DNA from 2 places in the Paenibacillus sp. FSL M7-0896 genome. Region 2 is predicted to be linked to the other one. Evidence: predicted binding sites of a transcription regulator. Region 2 holds the regulator's gene; the other holds the start of a gene.
What was found. The regulator CtsR, encoded in region 2, represses protease genes until heat stress. The targets are predictions, from matches to a motif close to ATGGTCAATAAAGGTCAAACA.

Region 1: a site for CtsR is predicted at 4,354-4,374, ahead of clpP (ATP-dependent Clp endopeptidase proteolytic subunit ClpP). Genes of this name have one in related genera too.

Annotation. Positions count from the first base shown of each region.
Region 1 covers NZ_CP150250.1:7,517,087-7,532,628, reverse strand. Annotated here, with positions in the region: gene tpiA (triose-phosphate isomerase) at 1-380, opposite strand, end outside; gene MKY12_RS32875 (phosphoglycerate kinase) at 408-1,589, opposite strand; gene gap (type I glyceraldehyde-3-phosphate dehydrogenase) at 1,722-2,732, opposite strand; gene MKY12_RS32865 (sugar-binding domain-containing protein) at 2,849-3,901, opposite strand; tRNA gene MKY12_RS32860 (tRNA-Arg) at 4,194-4,268, shown strand; gene clpP (ATP-dependent Clp endopeptidase proteolytic subunit ClpP) at 4,462-5,058, shown strand; gene MKY12_RS32850 (GDSL-type esterase/lipase family protein) at 5,146-5,898, opposite strand; gene MKY12_RS32845 (DUF4163 domain-containing protein) at 5,956-7,053, opposite strand; gene MKY12_RS32840 (SIMPL domain-containing protein) at 7,327-8,082, opposite strand; gene MKY12_RS32835 (GNAT family N-acetyltransferase) at 8,177-8,719, opposite strand; gene MKY12_RS32830 (HPr family phosphocarrier protein) at 8,796-9,065, opposite strand; gene whiA (DNA-binding protein WhiA) at 9,163-10,092, opposite strand; gene MKY12_RS32820 (YvcK family protein) at 10,111-11,052, opposite strand; gene rapZ (RNase adapter RapZ) at 11,110-12,009, opposite strand; gene MKY12_RS32810 (ROK family glucokinase) at 12,055-13,005, opposite strand; gene MKY12_RS32805 (DUF438 domain-containing protein) at 13,207-14,469, opposite strand; gene MKY12_RS32800 (DUF1858 domain-containing protein) at 14,484-14,711, opposite strand; gene thiC (phosphomethylpyrimidine synthase ThiC) at 14,927-15,542, opposite strand, start outside.
Region 2 covers NZ_CP150250.1:6,572,037-6,587,578, forward strand. Annotated here, with positions in the region: gene clpC (ATP-dependent protease ATP-binding subunit ClpC) at 167-2,635, opposite strand; gene MKY12_RS28515 (protein arginine kinase) at 2,673-3,737, opposite strand; gene MKY12_RS28520 (UvrB/UvrC motif-containing protein) at 3,767-4,291, opposite strand; gene MKY12_RS28525 (CtsR family transcriptional regulator) at 4,322-4,783, opposite strand; gene MKY12_RS28530 (GNAT family N-acetyltransferase) at 5,146-6,318, opposite strand; rRNA gene rrf (5S ribosomal RNA) at 6,753-6,869, opposite strand; rRNA gene MKY12_RS28540 (23S ribosomal RNA) at 7,027-10,072, opposite strand; tRNA gene MKY12_RS28545 (tRNA-Ala) at 10,290-10,365, opposite strand; rRNA gene MKY12_RS28550 (16S ribosomal RNA) at 10,493-12,053, opposite strand; gene MKY12_RS28555 (MFS transporter) at 12,480-13,730, shown strand; gene MKY12_RS28560 (molybdopterin-dependent oxidoreductase) at 13,844-15,118, shown strand; gene MKY12_RS28565 (hypothetical protein) at 15,200-15,542, opposite strand, start outside.

The sequences.
Region 1 (15,542 bases), 950 kb from region 2:
ACGCAGACAATTGGAGTAATGCCGTGACGGAAGGCCGCATGCATCTTCTTGTTGACGATTTCGTCCGTTTCACCGAAATAAGCACGGCGTTCCGAGTGGCCGATAATAACGTACTCTACACCAAGATCCTTCAGCATTACGCCGCTGATCTCACCTGTATAAGCGCCGTTATCTTCGAAGTGCAGGTTCTGTGCACCAATTTTGATGGTAGTGCCTTGTACCGCTGCAACCAGTGCAGGCAGGTTCGTGAATGGCGCGCAGATTACAGTCTCTACGCCTGCCACTTCCGCCTGGCCTTTGATTTCAGCGATGAAGCCTTCGGCTTCCGGAACGGTTTTGAACATTTTCCAGTTGCCTGCAATAATAGGTGTTCTACTCATAGTGATGTATTGCCTCCCTCTTCGGTATTACTTGTCGTTCAGTGCTTCTACACCTGGAAGAGCCTTACCTTCCATGAACTCGAGCGATGCGCCGCCGCCAGTGGAGATGTGATCCATCTGGTCTGCGAGGTGGAATTTCTCAGCAGCCGCAGCGGAATCGCCGCCGCCAATAACAGTGTAGCCTTCGGTAGTAGCACAAGCCTGAGCCACAGCCTTGGTACCTTCAGCGAAGATGTCGATTTCAAATACGCCCATCGGTCCATTCCATACAACCAGCTTGGAGTTTTTGATAATATCGGCATAGATTTCACGGGTCTTAGGACCGATGTCCAGACCTTCCCAGTCTGCAGGGATCTCGGTTGCATCTACAATCTTGGTGTTGGCATCTGCACCGAACTTGTCAGCGACTACAACGTCAACCGGAAGCACGAAGTTCTTGCCCAGCTTCTTGGCCTTCTCGATGAATCCAAGCGCTGCATCAATCTTGTCGTTGTCTACCAGGGATTTACCGATTTCGTGACCTTGAGCCTTGGTGAACGTGTAGGAGAGGCCGCCGCCAATCAGTACATTGTCAGCCAGATTCAGCAGGTTGTCGATAACGTCAATCTTGTCTTTCACCTTGGAACCGCCGATGATGGCCGTGAAAGGACGTTCCGGGTTAGAAAGCGCCTTGCCGAGAACGGACAATTCCTTCTCCATCAGAAGACCGGATACTGCCGGCAGGAAGTGAGCGATTCCTTCTGTCGAAGCATGGGCACGGTGAGCTGCGCCGAATGCGTCATTGACGAACAGGTCAGCCAGTTCAGCGAACTGCTTAGCCAGTTCAGGATCATTCTTCTCTTCGCCTTTGTAGAAACGGACATTCTCAAGCACAAGCACATCGCCATCGTTCAGTTCAGCGATTTTCGCTTTTACAGCTTCGCCAATGGCCTCATCAGCCTTGGCTACCGGTTTGCCGAGCAATTCAGACAAACGGACTGCAGCGGAAGTCAACCGCATGGAATCGACGAATTCGCCTTTAGGACGGCCCATATGGCTGGCCAGAATGACCTTTGCACCGTTCTCAATCAGGTATTTAATTGTTGGAAGGGTTTCGCGGATACGGGTATCATCAGTGATCTTGCCGTCTTCCACTGGCACATTGAAATCTACACGCACGAATACGCGTTTGCCTTTTACTTCTACATCACGGACACTTTTTTTGTTCATGATTAACATTTCCTCCACACCCAAAATTGGTTCCTTCACAAAGCCATTTCACGCGAATCCAGTTCATTTAGAAAGAGCGGAAACAGACTTTCCTTGTTTCCGCTCTATTGTACTTCTTATATGAAATCGGTCTTATTTAGCAAGCTTAGCGAATTTCTCCAAAGTACGAACCAGTTGTGCAGTGTAGGACATTTCATTGTCATACCAAGCAACAGTTTTAACCAGCTGTTTGTCGCCAACAGTCAGTACTTTAGTCTGAGTTGCATCGAACAGGGAACCGAAAGTCATACCCTTGATGTCGGAAGATACGATTTCGTCTTCAGTGTAGCCGTAAGTTTCTGGGTCAGAAGCTTCCTTCATGGCTGCATTGATTTCTTCAACAGTTACGCTCTTATCCAGAACAGTAACCAGCTCAGTCAGGGAACCTGTAGCTACAGGCACACGTTGTGCTGCACCGTCAAGTTTGCCCTTCAGTTCTGGAATAACCAGGCCGATGGCTTTAGCAGCACCGGTAGTGTTAGGGATGATGTTCTCAGCAGCAGCGCGGGCGCGTCTGAAGTCGCCTTTTGCGTGTGGAGCATCAAGAGTGTTCTGGTCACCTGTGTAAGCGTGGATCGTAGTCATCAGGCCTTCGATGATACCGAACTTGTCGTTCAGGACTTTGGCCATTGGAGCCAGGCAGTTCGTTGTGCAAGATGCGCCGGAGATTACTGTTTCGGAACCGTCAAGGATGTCATCGTTAACGTTGTACACAACAGTTTTCATGTCGCCTGTAGCTGGAGCGGAAATAACTACTTTCTTAGCTCCGCCTTTAAGGTGCTTCTCAGCGGCTTCTTTAGTTGTGAAGAAACCAGTACATTCCAGAACGATATCAACGCCAAGCTCTCCCCAAGGAAGTTCTTCAGGGTTGCGGTTCGCCAGAACCTTTACATCTTTACCGTTAACTTTGAAGAAGCCGTCATGCACTTCAACATCGCCTTGGAATTTACCTTGAGTTGTATCATATTTAAGCAAATGAGCAAGCATCTTAGCGTCAGTCAAGTCGTTGATCGCTACCACTTCGATACCTTCTACATTTTGAATACGGCGGAATGCAAGGCGTCCAATACGTCCAAAACCGTTAATACCAACTTTTACACTCATTGAATAGTTCCTCCTAGAGTTCGTTTTATTTATTCAAGACAGGCCGTGAGGCTCGTCAAGACAACAATGTTAAGTATAATGCATAAACCCTTTACGCGCGCCCCATTTAATGGAATCTATAGGGCCTTTTGTAGCTGTGTGTCGATTTCCTTGCCGATTTCGACAGCCGCCGCCTCGTCGATGACGAGAATATCCTCTTGACCGAACCGCAGCATCGCATGAATGGCCTTCGCCTTGCGTTTGCCTCCGGCAATACCGATAACGACTTCTGTACGGATAATGTCTTCCAGGCGCAGCCCCATGGTCAGCATAGTGTGAACCACTTCGCCATTCTCATTGAAATAGTATCCGAAGGATTCGGCTACAGCACCCTCGCCCTGAATCTCTGAGATCGTCCCGGAGTCCAGCTTGCGGCGGTGGGTCATTTCAATGGCATCACCTATTCCATGTACAATAATACGCGATCTGCGGATAATTTGTACAATCTCTCCAATATTGGAGTCCTGCGCAAGCGACTGATAAGCGTCTCCGCTAAGCAGATCGGGCACATGTAGCAGACGGTAATTGGCGCCAATCCGTTTGGCCATGGTTGAAGCAATGGTGTTGGCCTGTATCTCCATGCTCTCTCCCAGTCCTCCGCGCGCCGGAACAACCCAGGCGTTCTTATAGGAAAGGGATAGCGGCGGGGTCAGTTGATCGGCCATCTCGGCCAGGGTTGATCCGCCTGTGACGGCAATCGTATCGTCACTGCGCAGTACGCTGAGCAGTGCCTTGGAGCCTGCGCGCCCCAGCTCACGCTTGGTGAACGGCGATGTCTCACAATCGCCAGGTACCACAATGACTTTGGTGAGACCGTACGTTGTACGAATTTTCTCTTCCAGATCATCCAGGCCGAATAGGCTCTTGGCGACCGGCTCCAGCAGGTCAAGCAGTCTGCGACCGGCATCGCTAATGCGCATACCGACGCTCTCGATCTCAATGAGCCCCTGCGATTTCAGAAGATCCGTCTCGGCGCGCAGCACCCGCTCGGTCATATCAAGCGATGCGGCTAACGTCCTGCGCCCAATAATATCGGACAGCATGATCTGATGTAGAATCGTATACCGTCTCTTAAGGGTTTCCATGAGATCAGGCAGAAGCTGCTTTTGGATTTCCAATAGATTACGCATGCTTTCACTCCTGCAACTTCGTCTTTCTCTTATCCCTTGTTCGTGGTCTCAAAATGTCCCGGGTTAACTTTTTAAGTCCCACCCATATTCTACCCAAAACTGACGCCGAGTGCAAGTGTTCCGAGACTATAATTCTCAGCCCGCTTTCATCTTATACATGGGCTTGTTCGGCAGCCCGCTGGCAGGAGGCGCATTTCCGGCTCTATTAATGGAGGCAGAGAAAACTATTTTTGCGCAGGATGCCTAATACGCATTGCTTTTATCCGAGAAGTATATTATAATAATTTCTGTTGCGCCCGTGGTCCAATGGATATGACGTAGGCCTCCGAAGCCTGAGATCCAAGTTCGATTCTTGGCGGGCGCGCCATTTTTTTCAAGCTTGTACATAATTTAGTTCCGATTATATTATATTTAACCAATGAGCCGCTTGAGGGCTCTTTTTTTTGAAAGTAAGTTTGACTTTCTTTGACTTTTTGTTTGAATTTGTTTATCATGTGGTTAATACGGTAACAGTAAAAAATGAACACATTCGAAGCACCAATTTCAAGGAGGTTTTCCACGTGAGTTATATTCCTATGGTAGTAGAACAGAGCAACCGCGGTGAGCGCGCTTATGACATCTATTCCCGCCTGCTGAAGGACCGCATCATTTTCCTTGGAACGGAGGTTAATGACGTGGTTGCCAATTCCATCATCGCACAAATGCTCTTCCTGGCTGCCGAGGACCCGGATAAGGATATTCACCTGTATGTGAACAGCCCAGGCGGTTCCATCACAGCGGGTATGGCCATCTTCGATACAATGCAATACATTAAGCCGGATGTATCCACCATCTGTGTAGGTATGGCCGCTTCCATGGGAGCGTTCCTGCTGAATGCCGGCGCCAAGGGCAAGCGCTTTGCCTTGCCGAACAGCGAGATCATGATTCACCAGCCGCTAGGCGGTGCGCAGGGGCAGGCTTCGGATATCGAGATCCGCGCCCGCCGCATCATCAAGCTGCGTGAGAAGCTGAACCGCATCTTGTCCGAGCGTACAGGCCAGCCGCTGGAGAAGATCGAGAAGGATACTGACCGCGACTACTTTATGAGCGCTGCAGACGCTGCTGAATACGGTATCGTGGACAAGGTAATTGAGAAGACTCTGCCAACAGGCGTATAAGTACCTGCTCCAATGAATACACAAAGAGGCTGTAACAGACCGGTCCGGTCCCGTTACAGCCTCTTTCTTATGCCCAGCCATTGCTGCCTACCTTAAGCTCCCGTACCCAAGGGCATCCAGCTTGCCTGCAATTACGCGGTAGCCTCTGCCGTTCGGGTGAATATGGTCCAGGAACAGCAGCCCCCGCTCATTACCGGCAAATTCATGGTATACCGAAGCAAACCCTACGTTATTGCTGCTGTAGCCTGCTGCATAGCGGTTGAACTCCCGCACCCACTCTGTTGCTTCATTCACCTGTGGGTAGGGATTATACAGGCCTACCATCCGGATGATGTAGGGGCTGCGGGAACCTGCTTTGAGCTGTGTCAGGCTACCCATGATGTCGCTGTAGTTACGCTTGCAGTCCCTAAGCGCCTGCTGCAGTAAGCCCTGGAATTCACCGGGCCGGGGCCCGGCTGCCCGGGCTGCCTTAATCAAGTCGTTGCCGCCAATGGACAGCGTAATGATCTGCGCATCCTTCACCGCCGCCCGGTAGACATTCGAGCTCCTCAGCCGTTGCTTCAGCCCCCCGGTGGTCAGACCGTTGACGCCAAGATTCGCCGGTACCACTGGTGTACCCAGCCTCCCTTCCGCCATCCGGCGGTAGACGGGGACGAAGCCGTTCCCGGGCAGCGCCCCGAAGCCGGTTGTAAGTGAATCCCCGATCGCTGTATAAGCATAGACCATAACCTTCCCCTCCCCGTTATAAGCTGCTTGCCTTCTATAGCTTATGACTATCCGGGTGAAGTGGTAACGGCAGGGCAGGCTGATTAGGCCGTGGATGAATGAAGGGTTGTGCATGAAGAATGCCCCTGAGTCTCCCTGAAGAGATGCAAGGGCATCTGGATAATTATTTTATTATTTCAGCGCCGCGAACGGACTGCTTCCATCCGGCAGGAGTTCCTTGAAGCTGAAGTTGAATTCCGGGAAGCCCTCGGCATATGCCGTGTATTCGTATAACTGGAAGAAGAGCACCGCTTTGCCATCTTTCAGATAGAAGTACTTCTCGGTATTCAGTCCATTGAACCCGCCCAGATATCCTCCGTTAGCTTTGATCTCGGTGGCCAGCTTGGCATTGAGCTGTTTCTTGTAATTAGGGTTGGCACCGAACAGATCGCCCAGCAACAGACGTTTCCCGTCTTTGAGCGAGAAGGTGAACGCATTGCGGTAAGTCATCCCATGGGCACCGCCGGTATACCCGTATTGATTGGTGATTAGGCTGAGCACGCCATCCTGGTTATACGTGATCACATAACCGCCTTCGAATTCATACGGCCGGTCATCCTTCGACCGCTTGGAGATTTGATCTTCAGCATCCTTCGCATAGTTCAGAACGGTCTGCTTAATCTTATCATTGATTGCCTTCTCTGCTTCTGCACTTGCCAGGCCGCTGACCTGCGGATAATCCAGCCGGATAGGCGCATCCTTATGATCCTTCACATAGCTCACTGTTTTGATGGTTACCGCATTCTGCACTTTCTTCATAACATTCAGCCGTCCTGCTGCTGCGCCCCCGTCTACTTTGTAGCCCAAGTAATCGCTAAGCAGCTCAGACGAAACATACAGCCGGTTATTCAGTTGCTTGCCTTCACCGACATAATAATTGTTCACCATAACAGAAATGCCATAATCATTGATCGTCAGCCTTGTCTGAGCAGTTCCTGTCCCGATGGTGTACGTCTTCCCCGCTTTATCATAAGAGAGCGGCATCCCCAGCGCATCGCGCAGGAAGGTTACCGGCACCCATACCTTTCCTTCCTGGAGCAGGCCCGTCTGGGCTGTACTTTTCCCGTTAACCTTCAGCACTATAGATGAGGATTTGGCTTTGACCTGAGCGGCTGCCGGAGCGGCCTCAGTGATGCCTGCATGGATTATTCCTGTTCCTCCCAGCAGGATTCCTGCGGCGAGCATTCCCGCACCCCATTTGCTGATGTATTTCTTAGAGTTCGAATTCATTGTTATTTCCCCTTCCACCTGGTGGTATGATTAGTCATGATGTGTGTTCTTCCGTATCACTGTTCCTATTATAGTAAAAGAACTAGCGGGGGATGTTACAATCCGCTTTACAGTTTCTTAAGGTTTGCCGTGATTATCTAAAGATCCTGTCACCTCAATTTAAACAAATTGAGAGCTTTCGATAGCTCACATATGCATATATATTCATTTATATAATTATAAAAAGCGCCTGCCCTGCTTATAACAGCAGAGCAAGCGCCTCTTGCGAAACGTTTATTTCAGTTCATACGTTACACTCAATTGGGTAGTGACCTTAACCTGCCCGGGCTCAACGGAGCTGCCAGCATTGTTATCCATGGACATCTTTTGCATGGAGGCTGCTTCAGCGTAGACCACCGGATGATTCCCGTCATCGCTCTGAATGACAGTGACTACCTGACCCAGTCCGCGCTTGGCTGCTTTGGCAATAGCCGCTGCTTTGACATCTGCATTCTGCATAGCCTTCTCGATTACCTGTGCTTCAAAGGCCGATGGATCTTCAATGGCAAACCGCACATTGCCGATGTTGTTCGCTCCAGCCGCAGAGGCAGCGTCCAGCAATTGTCCAACCTTTGTCAGATCCCGGTAAGAGACCTCTAGCGTGTGCTGGGCGTTATAGCCTTTTACCTTCTGGCCGTCCTTCTCGCTGTAAGTGTAGTTAGGCTGTACGTTGAACTGGGTGCTCTGAATGTCTTTGTCTGCAATGCCCCAAGTGGTCTTGAACAAAGCGGTCAGCTTGGAGACCTTCGCGGCTGTGCCTTTCTGTGCTTCCTGCGCAGTTTCGGCAGTTGTCGTTACGCCGATGGAGAGATACGCGATATCCGGTTTGATCGACAGCTCGCCTTTGCCTACCACGTTCACCACATTCTTCTGTACTTCGTCGGCGTAAGCCTTTTCAGGACCCTTTAGCACTCCGCTCAACCCCATTCCTCCAATCATCAAGCTAGCTGCCAGCAGAACTGATCCAATCGATTTACCCCATTTTCTCATGCTTGCCATCCCCTTTCGATTCGTTTAAGTGTTATTACCCTCTAGACGGGACAGCATGGTAAAAGTTGCATGAGCGATGTACGATATTTATTTTTTATTTGTTCCCCGTCCCGATCCAGAACCGGCGGATGACATTTCCGTCCTCCTCTATATATTCGCTATCCTCGATACCGCCATTCCTGCGGATTGTCCGTTCCGATGCGGTGTTGACGGAGTCACAGACTACGAGTGCCTGCTCGATACCCAGTTCAGCGGCCTTCAGGAGAGCCTGCTTCAGAAGCTCACTGGCATAGCCTTGTCTGCGTGCAGAAGGGACGATGCCGTAACCGATATGCCCGCCAGAATGGAGCAACCTTTCGGTCAGCCGGTGCCTGATGTTCACAGCCCCCACTACCCGTTTGTCCGTGGTCACCAGCCAGAAGGTTGAACTGCTCACCCAGCCGTCCGGTATATCTGTACCACGAGCATACCCGTGAAGAGTCTGAATCATACCGCCAAAGTCAGCCGGGTCCATCTCTGTTACCCAGGGCACAAACGGCTCCCCGCTGGCCTTCCACTCCTCATAAAAGGCTAAATACGGCTCTCTGAGCGCCTCAGCAGGCTCAACTAATGATACTTCACCGTCTTGAATCTGCATCCGCTTACCTCTCCTTATCCTCTAAAGCTGATATGAAAAAAAGCCCCTAAGGGCTTTTGGTTAGACCATGTAGCATTTATTGATTCTCGAGCTCTTCCTTGCTTACCAGACTGGTCAAAGCGGTTACAGCCTGTTCCGCATCTGCACCGTCTGCGCTGATATGAATCTCCGTACCGGAACTGATCGCAAGGCTCATAATGCCCATGATACTCTTGGCGTTCACTTTTTTATCGTCTTTTTCCACGAAAATCTCCGACGAAAACTTATTAGCTTCTTGCACAAACAATGCTGCCGGCCGAGCATGGAGCCCCGTCTTCAACCGAACAACTACCGGGTGCTTTGTCATGAAACGCTTACCCCCTATTTGAGATCTGCCCAAAAATTTCACATTAATTTTATAATATTATATCATTATAACGCATACCGCACTAGAAAAAAAATAATCAGCCGCCGCGGACCTTGTCCGCCAGCTCATCAATTTTGCGCAAACGGTGGTTCACACCCGATTTACTGACCGTCCCGCCCAGCATATCCCCGACTTCCTTGAGGTTAATATCCGGGTGCGCCAGTCTGATCTCGGCCACCTCCCGCAGCTTATCCGGCAAGCTTTCCAGACCCACCTCGCGCTGCAGCAGCTTGATGTTCTCAATCTGGCGTACCGCCGCACTGATCGTCTTGTTCAGATTGGCCGTTTCGCAGTTCACAATCCGGTTGACCGAGTTGCGCATATCGCGCATGATCCGCACATCCTCGAATTTGAACAGCGCCTGATGGGCGCCGATCAGACTGAGGAACTCGATGATCTTCTCGCCTTCCTTGATGTATAGGATGAAGCCTTTTTTGCGTTCTATGCAGCGGGCATTCAGGTGAAATTCACCAGCCAACTCAACGAGCGCCTTGCAGTGCTCCTCATACATGGAAGCGATTTCCAAGTGGTACGAAGAGCCCTCCGGGTTATTGACCGAACCGCCGGCCATGAAGGCCCCTCGCAGATAGGCACGCTTGCAGCAGTTCTTGCCGACAATCTCCTCATCAATCCCGTCCGTGAAAATAAAGCCCTCAGAGACAATCCGCAGATCCTTCAGGATCTCCTGGACCTGGTTCGGGATTCTTACAATATAGACGTTATTCTTCTTCAAACGCATTTTTTTACGCACGAGCAGCTCGATATGGACCTGGTAATATTTCTTAAGCAAAGAATATACCCGCCTTGCAATCGCGGCGTTCTCCGTCGAAATGTCGAGAACCACCTTTTTGCTCGAAAGCTGCACCGAACCATTCATTCGGATCAGCGCTGACATTTCCGCTTTCTCGCAGCAGGGCTGGCTCTCGACCATCGTCAGCTCTTTTTTGGTAAGGGCCGCAAAAGACAAGGGGCTCACCTCTTTCATTTAACTCTTTCTGTCAATCCAATCCTTCACCAGCTGGAAAATATGGTGACTGAGCTTATCTGTATCATGCCGCAAATAGGTTTTAAATAATACCAGCTTGTCAGCAATCACCTTATACCCGTTGCCGTCCACGGCCTCACGGTCAAGCTGTACCGGACGGGCACCCTTCTCGGCGTATTTGATCTGCACCTGCTCCGGGATCTCCCCGTCATTGACGATCACATAATCGAACAGATGCAGCCCGATATGGTCATATACGGCCTGTAGATGGTCATTAACCGTGTAATTATCCGTCTCACCCGGCTGGGTCATTACATTGCATACAAAAATCTTAATGGCCTCGGAAGCTACCACGGCTTCTGCCAGCTTCGGCACCAGCAGATTCGGCAGAATACTGGTATACAGACTGCCCGGACCGAGCAGAATAGCATCTGCGTTGCGGATAGCCTCCAGCGCCTCCGGCAGCGGCTCCACATCCACCGGCTCCAGAAATACGCGCTTGATTACGCCTCCCGCCTCCGGGATTTTGGATTCACCGGTAATCAGCGTTCCATCCGCCATCTCGGCGTGCAGGATTACCGCCTCTCCGGCCGCAGGCAGCACCCGGCCGCGAACGGCGAACAGCCGGCTAAGCTCCCGGACTGCTGTAACGAAGTCCCCGGAGATGTCAGTCAGTGCAGCCAGAATCAGATTTCCCAGGCTATGCCCGGCTAAGCCTTCTCCGCTGCTAAAGCGGTACTTCATAATCTGTGCCATCAGAGGCTCAACGTCAGCCATAGCCGTAAGTACGTTGCGGATATCCCCGGGCGGCGGCATCTGCAGCTCACTGCGCAGAATCCCGGAGCTTCCCCCGTCATCTGCGACAGTTACGATCGCCGTGATATCCAGCGGCTTCTCCTTCAGCCCCCGGAGCATCACCGAGAGTCCGGTCCCGCCACCCATCACGACGATCTTTGGACGCTGTCCTTGTTCTTCAGCCACTATTCATCCCTTCTCTCATCAATGCCGGTCGCGTTCGGAGTCCCGATGGCTGACTGCCACCGCTTCCGTCTCGCTAACCCCCAGCATTTTGCCCAGGTATTCGGCGATGGCTACCGAACGGTGTTTGCCGCCCGTACAGCCGATGCCGATAATAATCTGGGATTTGCCTTCCTTGCGGTATTGCGGAATAAGGAATTGAAGCATATCCAGCAGCTTGGTCAGGAATTCTTGCGTTTCAGGCCATTTCATTACGTAGTCGTACACCTCGTTGTCTTGGCCTGTCTTGGGCCGCAGCTGATCCACATAGTGCGGATTAGGCAGGAAGCGGACGTCGAACACCAGGTCAGCATCAATCGGAATCCCATACTTGAATCCAAACGAAGTAATGTTAACCGAGAGGGTGCTTTTCCCGAGGTGGGAGAAGCGTGACACTATTTTTTCTTTGAGCTGAACCGGCTTCATGCTGCTGGTATCCAGACACAGGGTAGCTGAATTCTTCAGCTCCTCCAGCATCTGGCGCTCCATGCGGATGCCGTCCAGCGGCATGCCCTTCGGAGCAAGCGGATGATGCCTGCGGCTCTCCTTGTAACGCTGTACAAGCACTGAATCTGTGGCGTCCAGGAAAAGGATCTCACACCCGATCGTTGACTCGTCCTTGATGTAGGCCAGAGACTCCGACAGGGCGGTGAAGAATTCCCGCCCCCGAAGGTCGATGACCAGCGCCACCTTGGCGATTTTACCCTTGGACTGCTCAATCAGCTCAGCGAATTTCGGGATTAGTACAGGCGGAAGATTATCCACGCAGAAGAACCCCAGATCCTCCAGGCTCTGCACGGCAATCGTCTTGCCCGCACCCGACATGCCTGTAATGATAATCAGGGTGGCATGGGCGGGCAGGGTTTGCTCGAGGTCGGTCATTACAGCATCCCTCCCTATGATTAGTATATGAATAATTCCGGTCTTTTAAGAACGCAGCAGCAGGCCTGCCGCACCAATAATACCGGCGTCATTGCCAAGCGCTGCAGGTACAATCGTAACACCGGTCTGCAGAGGGGCAGGCGCCAGCTTGGCGAATACCCGGCGGACTTCATCGAACAGAATATCGCCTGCCTTGGAGACTCCGCCGCCGACGATGAATACTTCAGGGTTCAGGACCGCTGCAACGGAGGCCATTGATTTGCCCAGGTAGAAGGCCGCCCGGTTCACAATCCGCAGCGCAGCTTCATCGCCTGCCTTGGCGGCATCGAATACTTCCTTCGCAGCGATTTTTTCAACGGTGGACAAGGAGGTCCGGTCCCCGCGTGCTACAGCATCGTTCGCCATACGGATAATGCCTGTCGCTGAGGAAACGGTTTCCAAACAGCCCATGTTCCCGCAGCCGCACTGGATCGCTTCCAGATCGGGCACCACGGAGATATGTCCAAGCTCGCCGGCCAGACCGGCAAATCCCTGATACACCTTACCATTAATGATAATACCGCCGCCCACACCCGTACCGAGCGTATAGCAGACACAATTCTCTATGCCGCGCCCTGCACCGCTCCAGGCTTCGCCCAGTGCAGCCACGTTGGCATCATTGTCTATTTTGACTGGCTTGTTCAGGCGACCCTCCAGAATGGAGCGGATCGGCACATCTCTAAATCCTATGTTGGGCGCAAGGATGATGATACCTTCACGAATATTCGTAAATCCGGCCAGTCCCGCACCGACACCAGCCAGCTGGTCCCAGGAGTACGGAGAGTCCTCCACAATCTGGCGTACATACTTCTCGATATTATCGATGACAGCATCGACGCCATCCGCAGTCCCTGTCGGACCTTCGTAAGTGTGCAGCAGGCTTCCCTCGGCATTACAGATTCCAACCTTAATCGTGGTACCACCTAAATCCACGCCAACGTAGATATGTTCAGACATGTTACAAGCCACCTTTTTCTATGCTAAAATAGTTAATCCTACGTACCCACTATAATAGAACCCTCCCCTGCGGTCAAGGAAAGGCGATACACCCGGGGCAATGGACTTCAGTTCTTATTTGTTAACAAAAAGACTTTCTCACCAGGCAGGCAAGAAAGTCCGTTCATTCTCTTCTATTGTAGGGTGCCAGATACCTTAATGCTATTCGGACAAAATCCGCTTCTGGCCCTCAAGGGCACGGATCGGTGCAATATTCTGGGTGAATTCCAGCGTCCCCATATAACGGCCTTCTGCATCCCGCACGGCGAAATAACGGATATAGATGAATTTATCCTTGATATTAATCCAGAAATCCTCGGCATCCTTCACTCCGGCTTTGAAATCAGCCAGCAGCTTCTCAACAACATGCACACTTTGCGGCGGATGGCAGTTCTGTACGGTGCGGCCGATAACGGCCTTCGTCCGGGCGAAGATCCGTTCCTTGCCATGCGAGAAGTAGCGGACGACATCGTTCTCGTCGATAAAGGTCAGATCCACCGGCAGATGATTCATCAGCGTCTCGAGCTGGTGTAGCGACAGCAGCCCGGTCTCGAACCGGATGAAGCCCTGCGGGGACAGGCCTTCCCCTTCTTCCGCCGGAACATCAGCACCCTCAGGCTCCGCTGCACGTTCCGGTATCCATTCCTGGTCGGGCGCAGTCAGGCAGAAGCCGATTTCATCGCTTTCGCGGGCGATTTTGACCCACTCATCCTCAGTCAGCTTATCCAGCGCCATCGGGAGCAGAATATTCTCTTCCTTGAAGATCATCTCATTGACTTCCTTAATGATCTCCTCCAGTGCGGCTGTAATCTGCCCGCTGTCCCCGTTATAGGCGCTAAGCGCCTTCTTGGCTTCCTTGATCATATTGCGGATTCCGTCATCCACTCCCCACATTACCTTCGTAGGACCGTATATGCCGTACTTCTCCAGGTAAGGGAAGAGCAGATTCTCCTTGCGGCTGTAGTGCTTGTCGAGATCCAGCAGCAGACTCAGGTCCTCCAGCAGCTTATAGATAATCTCATCGCTGGCGTTCTTCTTGAACTTATCCGCATGCAGCTCCAGCCGGAAGTTGACCAGACGTTCGATCTCCCGGTTCTCCAGCTTGAACGTATGCACGGGATGACCGGGCTGCTCCTCAGGCTTAGAAGAACGGTGGATCTGTTCAATCGAGCCCTTGAAGATTGCCGTATGCACGGAGCAGAGGCGTTGTACTTCCTCTACCGGAATGCCTTCCTCGGTCATCAGAGAGTGCTCCATGGCGGAGATTTCCTCCACCGTAACATCGCCTACCGCTTCTTCAAAACGCGCCTTAACCTCCTCCACGCTTTTGCCCGCATGCAGCTCCTTGATGATCTCTCTCAGCATAGCCTGGCGGCGTGTCTGTTCCGGAATATCGACCTCGCGGTTATTAATCAGTTCGCTCATCGTAGTCTCTCCTTCTATTCTATAATCTCGAAACCATGCTGCTGAAAGGCCAGCCGAACGGTTTCCAGCTCTATTTTCTTTAATTTCATTCCTTTGGACAGGGTCATGAATCGTCCTGCAGTCTGCAGCATTCCAGGCTTCGCAATATCACGAAAACCCAGTTCCACCATGATCTCAACAATTTCCGGGTGCCTGGTTACCAGCTCAAAGACCGATTCATCCAGCTTCAACGCTTTGCTCATCCTTTTGCACACCTCACTAATGAGAATTCTTCTCAACACCAGCTTAGCATAGGGTACAGGGGTGAATTGTGATTGTAATCACTAACTACAAAAAGACTATCCCCGCCAGCCATTCAGCTTGGGGGGATAGCCTCAGAATAATACGTTTCCGCTCTAATCACGGCCTCTCGGCCATGAACAACGTACCTACATATAGATTAGGTCATGCAGCTAAGTTACAGTGATTGGCTCCATCTATGGGAATGCCGGATATCATGCGAAATCCGCATGCTGCAGAATTTAGGGCCGCACATCGAGCAGAAATGCGCCTGCTTTGCCCCCTCCGCAGGCAGGGTCTCATCATGATACGCCTGCGCCCTTTCCGGGTCCAGGGAGAGATGAAACTGGTCGCGCCAGCGGAACTCGAACCGCGCCTTGGACAGCGCGTTGTCCCGGTCCTGCGCACCCGGATGTCCCTTGGCGAGGTCTGCGGCATGTGCAGCAATTTTGTAGGTAATGACTCCTTCTCGCACATCATTCTTGTCAGGCAGGCCTAAATGCTCCTTAGGTGTAACGTAACACAGCATTGCCGTTCCAAGCCCCCCGATTATCGCTGCCCCGATGGCCGAAGTGATGTGATCATAGCCGGGTGCAATATCCGTAGTTAGCGGACCGAGGGTGTAAAAAGGGGCTTCGTGGCAAATCTCAAGCTGCTTGTCCATATTCTCCTTGATCTTGTGCATTGGCACATGGCCCGGACCTTCTACCATAACCTGAACATCGTGCTTCCAGGCAAGCGCCGTCAGCTCTCCCAGCGTCTCCAGCTCGGCGAACTGAGCTTCGTCATTGGCA
Region 2 (15,542 bases):
TTCAAAGTTTACCATTTCTGCACACTGAACGGAAGGACACTTAAGATCTAGTTTTCATTTGCGTCTTATTTTAGGCGTGTTAAGGTATGCCTGAGGGGCGGAAACAATTAAAGCTCCCGCCCCTCTATACGGAGGAGCGGGAGCTTTGTTTCATTTTCCGGAACAATTATTCAGTTTCGACTGTTTTCTCCAGGGAGACCTCGGACGGTGCTTCAACGGTGGTTACGACCAGTTCGCCGTTCACCTCATCAATGTTCAGGGAATCCCCCTTCTTGATGTTGCCTTTGAGCAGCTCTTCGGAGAGGCGGTCTTCGATATGCTTTTGAATCGCCCGGCGGAGCGGACGGGCACCGAAGGCCGGATCATAGCCCTCTTTGGCCAGGAATGCTTTGGCGCCGTCAGTGAGCAGGAAATCTACATCGTACTCACGCAGACGCTTGCGCAGCTCCTCGGACATCAGAGTCACGATCTCTGCGATATGCTTCTCATCCAGCGAGTGGAAGACAATGATCTCGTCGATCCGGTTCAGGAACTCAGGCCGGAAGCTCTTCTTCAGCTCTTCCATAACCTTGCCCTTCATGTTGCTGTAATCCGCGCCCGCATCCTGTACTGCGGTGAATCCAAGCGTCGAATTCTTCTTGATCGCCTGTGCCCCTACGTTCGAGGTCAGGATGATCAGGGTATTGCGGAAATCGACCACGCGGCCCTTGGAATCGGTCAGACGGCCGTCTTCCAGTACCTGCAGCAGAATGTTGAACACTTCAGGGTGGGCCTTCTCAATCTCATCCAGCAGTACAACCGAGTAAGGCTTGCGGCGCACCTTCTCTGTCAATTGTCCGCCTTCTTCATACCCTACATACCCTGGAGGCGCTCCGACCAGCCGGGAGGTGGAATGCTTCTCCATATACTCCGACATGTCGATGCGGATTACCGCATTCTCGTCACCGAACATCGCTTCGGCAAGCGCCCGCGCCAGCTCGGTCTTACCAACCCCGGTTGGTCCGAGGAAGATGAAGGAGCCCATCGGACGTTTCGGGTCCTTCAGACCCGCACGCGCCCGGCGGAGTGCCCGGCTGACCGCCTTAACGGCTTCGTCCTGGCCAATTACACGTTCATGCAGCAGGGCTTCCATATTCAGCAGGCGGTCTGTCTCTTCTTCCTTCAGCTTGCTGACCGGAATGCCGGTCCAGCTGGCCACCACCTGTGCGATATCCTCAGGTGTAACCTGGGAATCGGTGCGGCCCTGCTTTTCTTTCCACTGGTTCTTCGTAGTGTCCAGCTCTTCACGAATCTTCTGCTCGGTATCGCGAAGTGCAGCAGCCTTCTCGAACTCCTGGCTTTGTACTGCGGAATCCTTCTCCTTGCGGATATCATCCAGACGCATTTCCAGTTCCTTCAGATTCGGCGGGATGGTGTAAGAATTCAGTCTTACCTTAGAGCCTGCTTCATCAATCAGGTCAATGGCCTTGTCTGGCAGGAACCGGTCAGGAATGTAGCGGTCAGACAGCTTGACTGCTTCCACAATGGCTTCATCTGTAATCTTCACCCGGTGATGGGCTTCGTACCGGTCACGAAGACCGAACAGAATCTGTACAGCTTCCTCAGGGGAAGGCTGATCCACTGTGATCGGTTGGAAGCGGCGCTCCAGCGCGGCGTCCTTCTCAATATATTTGCGGTATTCATCAAGCGTTGTGGCACCGATGCATTGCAGCTCACCACGGGCGAGGGCAGGCTTCAGGATGTTTGAAGCATCAATCGCGCCTTCCGCACCACCCGCTCCGATCAGCGTATGAAGCTCATCAATGAACAGCACGATGTTGCCCGCCTGGCGAATCTCATCCATGATTTTTTTGAGGCGGTCTTCGAATTCACCGCGGTATTTCGTACCAGCCACTACAGAACCCATATCGAGGGTCATGACACGTTTGTCGCGCAGCGTCTCCGGAATTTCATTGTTGATGATCTTTTGGGCCAGACCTTCGGCAATCGCCGTTTTACCAACCCCAGGTTCACCGATCAGCACCGGATTATTCTTGGTCCGGCGGCTCAGCACCTGAATGACACGCTCAATTTCCTTGCTGCGGCCGATCACAGGGTCGAGGTTACCATCCTTGGCATAGGCCGTCAGATCGCGGGCCAGGCCGTCCAGTGTTGGCGTGCTGACGTTAGCCGGAGCTCCGCTGTGGCTGGAGGTGGCTTCACTGCTGCCCAGGAGCTGCAATACCTGCTGGCGGGCCTTGTTCAGGCTAATGCCGAGATTGTTCAGCACACGGGCTGCTACGCCCTCTCCCTCGCGGATCAGACCGAGCAGGATATGCTCTGTTCCCACATACGTGTGACCCAGCTTGCGGGCCTCGTCCATGGACAGCTCGATCACCTTCTTGGCACGAGGAGTATAAGCGATGTTGGTCGGTTGTTCCTGACCTCTGCCAATCAGTGTTTCCACTTCATCCTGTATCTTCTCCAGACCCAGACCAAGTCCGATCAATGCCTTAGCGGCAATGCCGTCTCCTTCACGAATCAGTCCGAGTAAAATATGCTCTGTCCCAATGTTGTTGTGTCCCAAACGTACGGCTTCTTCCTGCGCCAGCGCCAGCACCTTTTGTGCGCGTTCCGTAAATCTTCCAAACATCATATCTCCTGCACCTCCACGGATAATAAATATCTATAATTTAATGTTGTGATCCCAGTGTCTCCCGGAGCAGCTTCGCCCGGTACATATCGCGTTCAGTAGGCGACAGCTCGTCACCGAACAGCTTTTGCAGAAAGCCCGGCTGAGTCTTGACATTCAGCTCATTGAGCACTGAAATCGAAGGCCCTTCCAGAATCCCCAGATCTACACCAAGCCGCAAATCGGAGAGCCGCTGTGCCGATTCTTTCAGTTCCATCACAGCAGCATACGCCAGAATTCCGTAGGAGCGCTTGATACGGTCCGTAATCCGCAGAGCGGAATCGACCAGCAGGCGTTCGCGTGCGTTACGTTCATGCTCTATAATCTGGGTGACTACGCTGTGAAGATTCTCAATAATCTCATTTTCGGTCTGTCCGAGCGTAATCTGGTTGGAGATCTGAAAGATATTCCCTACTGCTTCGCTGCCTTCACCATAAATTCCTCTAACGGTAAGCCCCACCTGATTAACTGCGGACAAAATGCGGTTGATCTGATGCGTCATCACCAAGGCCGGCAGATGCACCATAACCGATGCTCTCAGCCCTGTTCCCACATTGGTGGGACAGCTTGTTAAGTAGCCTCTGCGGTCATCGAAGGCGTAATTGACAGCAGCCTCGAAAATATCATCGATGGCGGTTGCCCTTACCCAGGCTTCTCTGACCTGCAGCCCCGGGAACAGGCATTGAATGCGGAGATGATCCTCCTCATTAATCATAATGCTGACCGACTCGTCCTCATTAAGAATGACTGCCCCGCCTTTGGAATCATCCGCCAGGTTAGGACTGATGAGGTGCTTTTCCACCAGTACCTTTTTGTCCAGCTCACCCAGCTCATCCAGTCTCAGCAGCTCGAAGCTGCCGAAGTCGGCCGAAGCTTCACCCTGAAATACGGGGGCAAGCTGCTCCAGCACCTCCTCCGACTGCTCTCTTGAAGCGAGCAGCGGGAACGGAAGATGCTCCAGATTACGGGCGATCCGCATACGGCTGCTGATGACAATCTCGGAATGGCTGCCGCCGCAGCGCATCCAGTCACTCAGTGCTTGTTCGGTAAACCGGAGACTTGACATGCCCGGATCCCTCCTATATATCAAAGACTTTACTCTTGTGGCATTTCTTTTTCAAGCTTGCGGATTCTGTCCCTCAGCTCAGCTGCGGTCTCGAACTCCTCCTGCACAATACTCTGCTGCAATTCCTGCTTCAGCTCATCAATCTGGCGCTTGCACATAATCTGTGCGCCCGCCCGCTTGGGCAGCTTGCCGACATGTGCTGTACTGCCATGCACCCGCCTAAAGAGCGGGTCAAGCGTACTGTCGAAATACTTATAACAGGAGCTGCAGCCGAACCGTCCCAGCTTGCTGAACTGTGAATAGGTCATGCCGCAGTTTTCACAATGCAGCCCCTGCACACTTTGTGCTGCTGCTGACTTTCCCTTGCCCGAGCCTTCCAGATCCAGGAGACCGGAAAGCAAGCTGTGGATAGAGAAGCCTCCCGCAGTTCCGGGAATCAGTTCACCCTTCTCCCGCGCACAGCTTTCGCAGATATGAAATTCCGTCTTTTCCCCGTTCACAATCTTCGTGAAGTGGAGTGTAGCCGGTTTGACGCCGCATTCCTGGCATAGCATGAGCGGTGTCCCTCCTTACCATTTGACAAATTATTTGCCCAATAAAGAGATTAGCATAGCCTTCATAAGCTTGGCACGAATCTCATCCCGGTACGGCAGATTAACCGTCAGGCATTCCCGGGAAACCGCAGACCGCATCAGACACGCTTCACGTTTGGAGAGGAAGCGGGCCTCCTCCAGCTGATAAATCAGCCCTTCGGCAGAATTCTGATCAATATCATTCCCTATCGTGGAGTTCAGATGTGCGTATAAGGCGACATTCTGAGGCAGCTCATAGCGCTGAATCCGGATATATCCGCCGCCGCCGCGTTTACTCTCCACCACATATCCCTTTTCCAATGTGAACCGTGTGCTGATGACATAATTGATCTGTGACGGGACACAGGAGAACTGGTCCGCCAGATCATTGCGCTGAATTTCCACCGTACCTTCGGGACTTTCATGCAAAATATTCTTCAGATATTGTTCAATAATATCGGAGATATTACGCATCACTCATCCTCCAGTGTATAAGCATTGGTTAAATCTGTGCTGCGCCAACGCCTGCCGTCAGAAGACATGCTCTTAAGAACTTAACCCGGGCAATGTAATAAGAATCGGCTGCAATAGCCTCTGCCCTGCGCTTTTTCTCTAAATGTTACATTCCTGAGAACGATAATATCCGGCCTGCGTTGACTTTGACTTTCTTTGACTTTTTCATATTATAACATATTCTCGCTGAATGCCAAGGGGTTACTCTTATTTTTTACGTTTTGGCTGTATTGTATTCCGGTTGCCTGCTTCGTTCACTGAATGGAGGCGTTATGTATAGGACAGCTCCTCCCTCCCAAGGGAAGAGGAAGAGCCGTTCTCTGTCAGAAAAAATCGAATAATGCCGTCTCAGCCTGCGGAATCAGCGCTTCAAGCCAAGCGGTCGCCTCGGCAGTCCCGGATAATTGTCCGTACTTTGCCGCCTGAAGCGGACGCTTGTATCCCATCAGCAGCACAGTAAGCGTGCCGATACTGCATTCCAGGTCAGCCTCTGACCGCTCGCCCTGAATCCGGGTGAACGCCGCTCCCCCTTGCTCCGACACAGTCCACCGCCATAACCCGTTGTTCCATGACGCATGCTTATCTTCAATATAAAGCACCCACTCCCGGTCACCCTCCGGCACATTGAAGGTCATGTTCTCCACAAAAGCCTTAGCATTGACGATACGCGCCATGAAGTATGGATAATTCTCCTGCGCAATCCGCGGATCGGGAAGGAGGAAGGGAAGAATATCGTCAGCAGGCACCAGCTTCAGCTGTGCAGCCGTAATCATGGAGTCATGATTGGCCAGGAAGGTCCACAAGCCCTGGCGGGCAAGTTCGTTCCCATAGATAAACTCATCTATGACCAGCTCCTGCTGCACTATTTTATACAGCACATAGCCCTCCGGTTCACCCTGCTCTGAATAAAACACACAGGAATGCGTATCGTCATCAAGCACACTTTCCTTCCACCAGGTCTCAGTGCGCTGGAGAGTCCCGTTATACCTTATAGCGAATTGGTCGTACAGCTGCTGAAATACTGCAAGATCCGGGATATCGCGCTTCACGCTGCCCTTAATCTCCGTCTTGTGCGGGAACTTCCCTACCGGAAGAGTATACTTCTTATATTCACAGTAGATCTCCCAGCCGAATTTACGGTAAAAGGGAATCAGGAACGGATGCAAAAAGGACAATGTCTGACCGGCTTGATTCATCGTCTCGAGCGCATGGGTCAGCAGATGGGCTACATAACCCTGCCGGCGGTTCTCCGGCCAAGTGGCTACACCGGCGATGCCCCCCATAGAAATGGGCTTGCCTTGTATATATACCTCTAACGGAAGAAGCGTCAGCTTCGCACCGATACTGTCCCCTTCAAAAATCGCCCAGGTTTGTTCCGGTTTGAAGCTCTCCTTGGCGCGTACTCTGTCTTCTGCAGAAACCTTATACTTAAAAGCATATTCGGACAAGCTTAGGCTGTCCTCAAATTCTTCGGCACGTAATTGCCTGATTTCCATGCTGTTCCCTCCGTTACATTCCATAAATTAGCTCCAGATATTTGCTTAATAGAGAGTATAACAAGCCAAGCCGCCGGATGCTAATAAAGGCAGACCATCAGTTGCAAAAAGAATAGTTATCCACAGCTTTTGCACAGCAAAGCAAAAAACCGGAAAGAGTTTCTTTCCGGCTCAAAAGAGTTATCCCCGATTACATTTTATCTATCCACAATATTCACTTTTTATCCACAAAATCGGTGTATTACTTATGTTTTCGCTTGACTCATCCACAATATTGTGCGTGATTCAACCATGATCCGGGGATCATTCTGTTCCTGTAAAGGTATCCACATGTGCGCAACTTTTCTGTACTTACTGAAATCTATCCACAGCTTTTCCACAGCCCTGCCCGCACGCAAAAAAACCACTGTCGATTGCTCAACAATGGCTCATGTGCTTGGCAACGTCCTACTCTCCCAGGACCCTTCGGTCCAAGTACCATCGGCGCTGGAGGGCTTAACGGTCGTGTTCGGGATGGGTACGTGTGGAACCCCTCCGCTATCGCCACCAAACGGATTTTTTCCGGTCGGCTTACTCCCTGAATTTCTTCAGGAAAATAATCAACCTTCCAAAATAATCGCTACAGAAAATATCAAACCATCGGTTTAACATCCTGCCAGGCTTGATCGCCTGAAAACTGAATCCGAAACGAATCTGCGTGTTAGAAATTTGGATAAGCCCTCGACCGATTAGTATTGGTCAGCTCCATGCATTGCTGCACTTCCACCTCCAACCTATCTACCTCGTCGTCTTCAAGGGGTCTTACTAATTGGGAAATCTCATCTTGAGGGGGCTTCACGCTTAGATGCTTTCAGCGCTTATCCCGTCCGTACGTAGCTACTCAGCCATGCTCCTGGCGGAACAACTGATGCACCAGCGGTACGTCCATCCCGGTCCTCTCGTACTAAGGACAGCTCCTCTCAAATTTCCTGCGCCCACGACAGATAGGGACCGAACTGTCTCACGACGTTCTGAACCCAGCTCGCGTACCGCTTTAATGGGCGAACAGCCCAACCCTTGGGACCTACTTCAGCCCCAGGATGCGATGAGCCGACATCGAGGTGCCAAACCTCCCCGTCGATGTGGACTCTTGGGGGAGATAAGCCTGTTATCCCCAGGGTAGCTTTTATCCGTTGAGCGATGGCCCTTCCATGCGGTACCACCGGATCACTAAGTCCGACTTTCGTCCCTGCTCGACTTGTAGGTCTCGCAGTCAAGCTCCCTTATGCCTTTGCACTCTGCGAATGATTTCCAACCATTCTGAGGGAACCTTTGAACGCCTCCGTTACTCTTTAGGAGGCGACCGCCCCAGTCAAACTGCCCGCCTGACACGGTCCCCGTACCCGATGAGGGCACTAGGTTAGAACCTAGATACGATCAGGGTGGTATCCCAACGGCGCCTCCGCAGAAGCTTGCGCTCCTGCCTCCACGGCTCCCACCTATCCTGTACAGATCGTACCCAAATTCAATATCAAGCTGCAGTAAAGCTCCATGGGGTCTTTCCGTCTTGTCGCGGGTAACCTGCATCTTCACAGGTATTAAAATTTCACCGGATCTCTCGTTGAGACAGCGCCCAAGTCGTTACGCCATTCGTGCGGGTCAGAATTTACCTGACAAGGAATTTCGCTACCTTAGGACCGTTATAGTTACGGCCGCCGTTTACTGGGGCTTCGGTTCACAGCTTCGGATTGCTCCTAACCGCTCCCCTTAACCTTCCAGCACCGGGCAGGCGTCAGCCCGTATACTTCGCCTTGCGGCTTCGCACAGACCTGTGTTTTTGCTAAACAGTCGCTTGGGCCTTTTCACTGCGGCCCCCTCGGGCTATTCACCCTACCGAGGCACCCCTTCTCCCGAAGTTACGGGGTCATTTTGCCGAGTTCCTTAACGAGAGTTCTTCCGCGCGCCTTAGAATTCTCTTCTCGCCTACCTGTGTCGGTTTGCGGTACGGGCACCTTCTCCTGGCTAGAGGCTTTTCTTGGCAGTGTGAGATCATGACCTTCGCTACTATAATTTTCGCTCCCCATCACAGCCCAGCCTTAACGATGTGCGGATTTGCCTGCACACCAGCCTCACTGCTTAGACGGACATCCATCAGTCCGCGTCACTACCCTCCTGCGTCACCCCATCGCTCATAGCGGATTACGGTGGTACAGTAATTTCAAACTGTTGTCCTTCGACTACGCCTGTCGGCCTCGCCTTAGGTCCCGACTTACCCTGAGCGGACGAGCCTTCCTCAGGAAACCTTGGGCTTTCGGCGGATCAGATTCTCACTGATCTTTTCGTTACTCATACCGGCATTCTCACTTGTATGCTGTCCAGCGCTCCTTACGGTACACCTTCAATCCACATACAACGCTCCCCTACCCCAGGATCGACTTCACTCCAGCTTCGAAGTTCATGTTTATCCCCTGAAAGCATTTAGCCATTCATCCCTTCGGATGGTTCACGGCATCAATGTCAATCTGGATAAACACGCCTCAAAGGCGCAGTGAAGTCGATCCTAGCCATAGCTTCGGTGGTGTGTTTAGCCCCGTTACATTTTCGGCGCAGAGTCACTCGACCAGTGAGCTATTACGCACTCTTTCAATGGTGGCTGCTTCTAAGCCAACATCCTGGTTGTCTGTGCAACTCCACATCCTTTCCCACTTAACACACACTTGGGGACCTTAGCTGATGGTCTGGGCTGTTTCCCTTTTGACAATGGATCTTAGCACTCACTGTCTGACTCCCGGCAAGAAGTAAATGGCATTCGGAGTTTGACTGAGCTTGGTAACCCTTGCGGGCCCCGCACCCAATCAGTGCTCTACCTCCACCACTCCATTCACCGAGGCTAGCCCTAAAGCTATTTCGGGGAGAACCAGCTATCTCCGAGTTCGATTGGAATTTCTCCGCTACCCCCACCTCATCCCCGCATTTTTCAACATGCGTGGGTTCGGGCCTCCAGTGCGTGTTACCGCACCTTCACCCTGGACAGGGGTAGATCACACGGTTTCGGGTCTACGTCCACATACTCATTCGCCCTATTCAGACTCGCTTTCGCTGCGGCTCCGGCTTCTCACCTTAACCTTGCATGTTAAACGTAACTCGCCGGTTCATTCTACAAAAGGCACGCCATCACCCATAAAGAGGGCTCTGACTTTTTGTAAGCACACGGTTTCAGGTTCTATTTCACTCCCCTTCCGGGGTGCTTTTCACCTTTCCCTCACGGTACTGTTTCACTATCGGTCGCCAGGTAGTATTTAGCCTTAGCAGATGGTCCTGCTGGATTCATACGGGGTTTCACGTGCCCCGCACTACTCGGGATCCGTCTCGGAGAGAACACAGTTTAGGCTACAGGGCTTTTACCTCTATCGCGGGCCTTTCCAGACCTCTTCACCTACCATATTCCTTTGTAACTCCATGTGAGACGTCCCACAACCCCAAGAGGCAAGCCCCTTGGTTTAGGCTGTTCCGCGTTCGCTCGCCGCTACTGACGGAATCACTATTGTTTTCTCTTCCTCAGGGTACTTAGATGTTTCAGTTCCCCTGGTCTGCCTCTGCGTATCCTATGTATTCAGATACGAGTAACTGCGAATTACCACAGCTGGGTTTCCCCATTCGGACACCCCCGGATCAAAGCTTGCTTACAGCTCCCCGAGGCAGTTTCGTTGTTCGCCACGTCCTTCGTCGGCTCCTGGCGCCTAGGCATCCTCCGTGTGCTCTTAGTAGCTTAACCAATGCGTTTTCCCTAAGGAAAATCGCTAGTATCGCCATTAATATGAAACTTGTTTACACAAGTTCAGCTTAAAGGAATGTTCTAAAACGCAAATTCGTTTCGGTATCCAGTTTTCAAGGATCAAGTTGCTGTTATTATGAAACAATCACGACTGTGATGTTCGGAATAACAGACGATGTATCGAGTATTTCAGACATAACAAATAGATGAAGTTTGTTGGTGGAGCCAAGCGGGATCGAACCGCTGACCTCCTGCTTGCAAGGCAGGCGCTCTCCCAGCTGAGCTATGGCCCCGCAAATTCCATCAAAACCGAACAAATGGAAACACTCAAGGCTTTACCAAGTAAAGCCTGCTTCAGGAAGCAAGCTTCCTGAAGACTTTTATTTGAATGTCTTCATTGCAGAAGACGATTCTCCATAGAAAGGAGGTGATCCAGCCGCACCTTCCGATACGGCTACCTTGTTACGACTTCACCCCAATCATCTACCCCACCTTCGGCGGCTGGCTCCCTTGCGGGTTACCCCACCGACTTCGGGTGTTGTAAACTCTCGTGGTGTGACGGGCGGTGTGTACAAGACCCGGGAACGTATTCACCGCGGCATGCTGATCCGCGATTACTAGCAATTCCGACTTCATGCAGGCGAGTTGCAGCCTGCAATCCGAACTGAGACCGGCTTTGCTGGGATTGGCTCCACCTCGCGGCTTCGCTTCCCGTTGTACCGGCCATTGTAGTACGTGTGTAGCCCAGGTCATAAGGGGCATGATGATTTGACGTCATCCCCACCTTCCTCCGGTTTGTCACCGGCAGTCACTCTAGAGTGCCCAGCTTCACCTGCTGGCAACTAAAGTCAAGGGTTGCGCTCGTTGCGGGACTTAACCCAACATCTCACGACACGAGCTGACGACAACCATGCACCACCTGTCTCAACTTTCCCCGAAGGGCACCTGATGCATCTCTGCTTCGTTAGTTGGATGTCAAGACCTGGTAAGGTTCTTCGCGTTGCTTCGAATTAAACCACATACTCCACTGCTTGTGCGGGTCCCCGTCAATTCCTTTGAGTTTCAGTCTTGCGACCGTACTCCCCAGGCGGAGTGCTTACTGTGTTAACTTCGGCACCAAGGGTATCGAAACCCCTAACACCTAGCACTCATCGTTTACGGCGTGGACTACCAGGGTATCTAATCCTGTTTGCTCCCCACGCTTTCGCGCCTCAGCGTCAGTTACAGCCCAGAAAGTCGCCTTCGCCACTGGTGTTCCTCCACATATCTACGCATTTCACCGCTACACGTGGAATTCCACTTTCCTCTTCTGTACTCAAGTCACCCAGTTTCCAGTGCGACCTCAGGTTGAGCCCAAGGTTTAAACACCAGACTTAAATAACCGCCTGCGCGCGCTTTACGCCCAATAATTCCGGACAACGCTTGCCCCCTACGTATTACCGCGGCTGCTGGCACGTAGTTAGCCGGGGCTTTCTTCTCAGGTACCGTCACTCCGGTAGCAGTTACTCTACCGGACGTTCTTCCCTGGCAACAGAGCTTTACGATCCGAAAACCTTCATCACTCACGCGGCATTGCTCCGTCAGGCTTGCGCCCATTGCGGAAGATTCCCTACTGCTGCCTCCCGTAGGAGTCTGGGCCGTGTCTCAGTCCCAGTGTGGCCGTTCACCCTCTCAGGTCGGCTACGCATCGTCGCCTTGGTGGGCCGTTACCCCACCAACTAGCTAATGCGCCGCAGGCCCATCCCCAAGCAGCAGATTGCTCCGCCTTTCATTCTCTCCTCAGGAGAAAAAAGAAATTATCCGGTATTAGCTACCGTTTCCGGTAGTTATCCCAGGCTTGAGGGCAGGTTGCCTACGTGTTACTCACCCGTCCGCCGCTAAGTTTGAAAGGAAGCAAGCTTCCTTTCAAACTCCGCTCGACTTGCATGTATTAGGCATGCCGCCAGCGTTCGTCCTGAGCCAGGATCAAACTCTCCAAATTGGTATTTAGAAAGAGCGATTGCTCATTTTGAAACTGACGATTCATTGAATGAATCTTGTAAAAATTAAAGCGTTCCATTTGTTCAGTTTTCAAAGAACTTGCTCCCGGCATTTCAACGTTATGTCTCTTGCACAGGAATTAGATCATATCATTTTATTACGTTTGTTGTCAACTTATTTTTCTTCCGCCGCTCAATTCAGCGTCGATGTCTCATAAGCACAAGAGATAATATATCACGCGCTCCAAGCGTTTGCAAGTCTTTTTTTATAATAGGATTAAGCACTGCTTTTTTTGAGTTAATAATGAATAGTTCGCCGCAGCCTTGCACAAATTGATTCCCATAATACTTCATTTGTCGCTACAATAGAATTTATCTTCGTATCCATAAGATAACTTATTTATTAACTGTTCCTGAAAGGAGTTCAAATGTCCAACAAGACCCTGCCTCAAGCTCCACCCGGCCCTCTGGGGGAATCACGCAATCTGCAGCAGGCTACCATCTACCGTATTTTGCTTGCTGTCAGCTTTGTTCATTTATTCAATGATTCCATTCAGGCACTGATTCCGGCGATGTTCCCTGTACTAAAGGATAACCTGGTACTCTCCTATGCCCAGATCGGCTGGATAGCGTTCGCGCTGAATCTCACCTCTTCGGTGATTCAGCCTATTATCGGCTTCGCCGCTGACCGGAAGCCGCGTCCGATCCTGCTCCCGCTGGGGATGTGCTGTACCTTTGCCGGGGTGTTCCTGCTCGCTTTTGCAGGTAATTATGTATTAGTGATTGTATCCGTAATGCTTGTGGGCTTCGGATCAGCTGCGTTCCATCCGGAAGGGATGCGTGTGGCTCATATGGCTGCCGGTCAGCGCAAGGGGCTGTCGCAATCCATATTTCAGGTGGGCGGCAACGCCGGCCAGGCCTTGGGTCCTCTATTAATGAAGTGGGTATTCATTCCCTTCGGTCAGATGGGTGCTCTCGGCTTCACCGTTATCGCCGCTGCCGGAGTCGCCATCCAGGCCTATGTGGCCCGCTGGTACCGAGAGATGCTGGATGCCGGATACACCTTCCGCAAAAAGTCAGCGTCACGCTCTATCGACCCTGCCCGCAGCAAACGTATTCTGATTACAACGGTTATTCTGGTCTTCATCGTATTCGTGCGATCCTGGTACGGCGCCTCCATCGGCGGGTATTATGCCTTCTATCTAATGGACAAATACGGGATGACGCTGGATAAGGCTCAGATCTATATCTTCATCTATCTCGCTGCCGGCGCTGTCGGCACCTTCTTCGGGGGCCCGCTGGCAGACCGCTTCGGCCGCCGCAATCTTATTCTGGTGTCGATGATCGGGACGGTGCCTTTTGCGCTGGCCCTGCCTTTTGTGAACCAGTTCTGGGCGGCCGTGCTGCTGATCATCTCCGGGTTCATTCTATTATCCAGCTTCTCCGTCACTGTGATTTACGCTCAGATGCTGTATCCAGGCAATATCGGTACGGTCTCGGGTCTGATTACCGGCCTTGCCTTCGGGCTTGGCGGAATTGGCTCTGTCGTAATTGGGCATCTGATCGACACGATCGGAATAGCCACGGTGTTCGTGGCCTGCGGCTTCCTGCCGCTGCTCGGTCTGCTGGCCCTGCTGCTGCCCGGCGACAAGAAGCTGGAGGAATGGGCAGCGGAATAATCCTCTAATCTGGATAACGGCAGAGAATTATTCAAGGGACACTTTTTGCGGTACAATTAATTAAAACTTGAATTAATCACTCTAAGGTGGAGGCACCAGAGGAGGCTAAGCGCTTGAAAAACTTACTTACAACCCTTCGCAAAGGATACGGCAAGAAGCTCGTCTCGATTCACTTGTGGAATGCCTGGCTGGTCTTAATTCTTGCCCTTAGCGGTCTGATGCTGGTTGGCGGCTTCTGGAGAGAGCTGCTGGGTGAGGGCAGAGTGTGGCTGAAATGGGGCCATATCGTGTTCGGTCTGGCACTGTTGATCCCTGTGGTCTACTATCTGCTCCTGGCGGCGAAGCACTGGAAGCGGCTCAAGGGTAAACCTGCGCAAAAAGCCAACGTCCTCTTCGTGCTGACGCTTTTGATCGGCTGGCTGATTTCAGGGGTTGTGCTCTGGCAGTTCAGGCTTGCCGGGCCGAGAGCAGCGAATACTGCGTTATTCATTCATGATCTGCTGACCTGGGTCGGCCTGCCAGTCATCATCTATCACTCCATTACACGGGTGAAGTGGCTGAAGGAGCCCAAGAAGCGCACGATTGTGGCAGAAGCTGTCCCTGTTGAAGAGGCCTCTTCTCCCGCAGGACGGGCGCGGCCTGCGGCTCCTTCTGAAGCCCAGCCTATGTATTCACGCCGCGGGTTCATTAAGGTTGCGGTAGGCGCAGGGCTTGCTGTCACGCTCGGCCCAACTTTTGTCCGCTGGATCGGTAAATCCCTGCAGTTTCCCGGCACAGCCGACTATGCGGCAAGCAATGCCAATGCATTGGTTCCCGATCCTATTCCGCTGGCGGAATCTGCACCTCCTATCGGCGGGGGAGCCGAGGGCAGCTTTCGCGTATATACGGTCACGGCCATTCCCGCGTTCGACAACTCCAACTGGTCTTTTACCATTGATGGCCTGGTGGATAAGAAGCTGAGCTGGAACTGGGAAGAGTTCGTCAAGCTGCAGCGCGAGGTGCAGGTCAGTGATTTTCACTGCGTAACAGGCTGGTCTGTGTACAAAAATACATGGGAGGGCCTCCCCCTCTCGAAGCTGCTCGATATGGCCGGTGTGCAGCCTGGGGCCGTCATGGTCAAGTTCTACTCGGGAGACGGTGTCTATACGGACTCACTCACTCTAGATCAGGCGAGGATGGACGATATCATGGTGGCTGTGATGCACGATGGCAAACCTATCCCCAATCAGCTCGGCGGGCCGGTTCGCCTCGTTACTCCGCAGATGTATGCCTATAAATCAGTCAAATGGCTGAACCGCATTGAGTTAATCAATGAAGATTATGTCGGGTACTGGGAACAGCGGGGATACGATAAAGATGCCTGGCTGCCGGGTGCGAAGCGGGTGTAATGTAGCTTCTGTCCTCTATTTCAGAAAAAACCTCCTTTCCCAATCCGGGATTTGGAGGTTTTTTGGTTCTTGCTTCATGGATCACAGGCTTTTGAAGGAAGCATCGTACAGGCGGAACATGGTTTTGTAGCCGGACTCGTCAATCTTGATTCCCACATCCAGGCGCCCCGAAATTTCCAGCGGACCTGAGGTGTAGCGGAGCTTACTGCCTTCAGGAACAAACACGATCATAATCTTGTTCCAGTAGGTCTCATCCCCATTATCGAACGGACACTCTGCACCCGGTTCGGGAATAAGCAGGAACCAGTTTTTCTCAAAAGAAAGGACCTCACCCATGAATCCCTTAATGGTAACCTGCTGTCCGCTGAGATCCCAGAAGTGCTCTGAGGGCCGGGTCTGATCGTCTCCGTCAAAAAAACCGTTC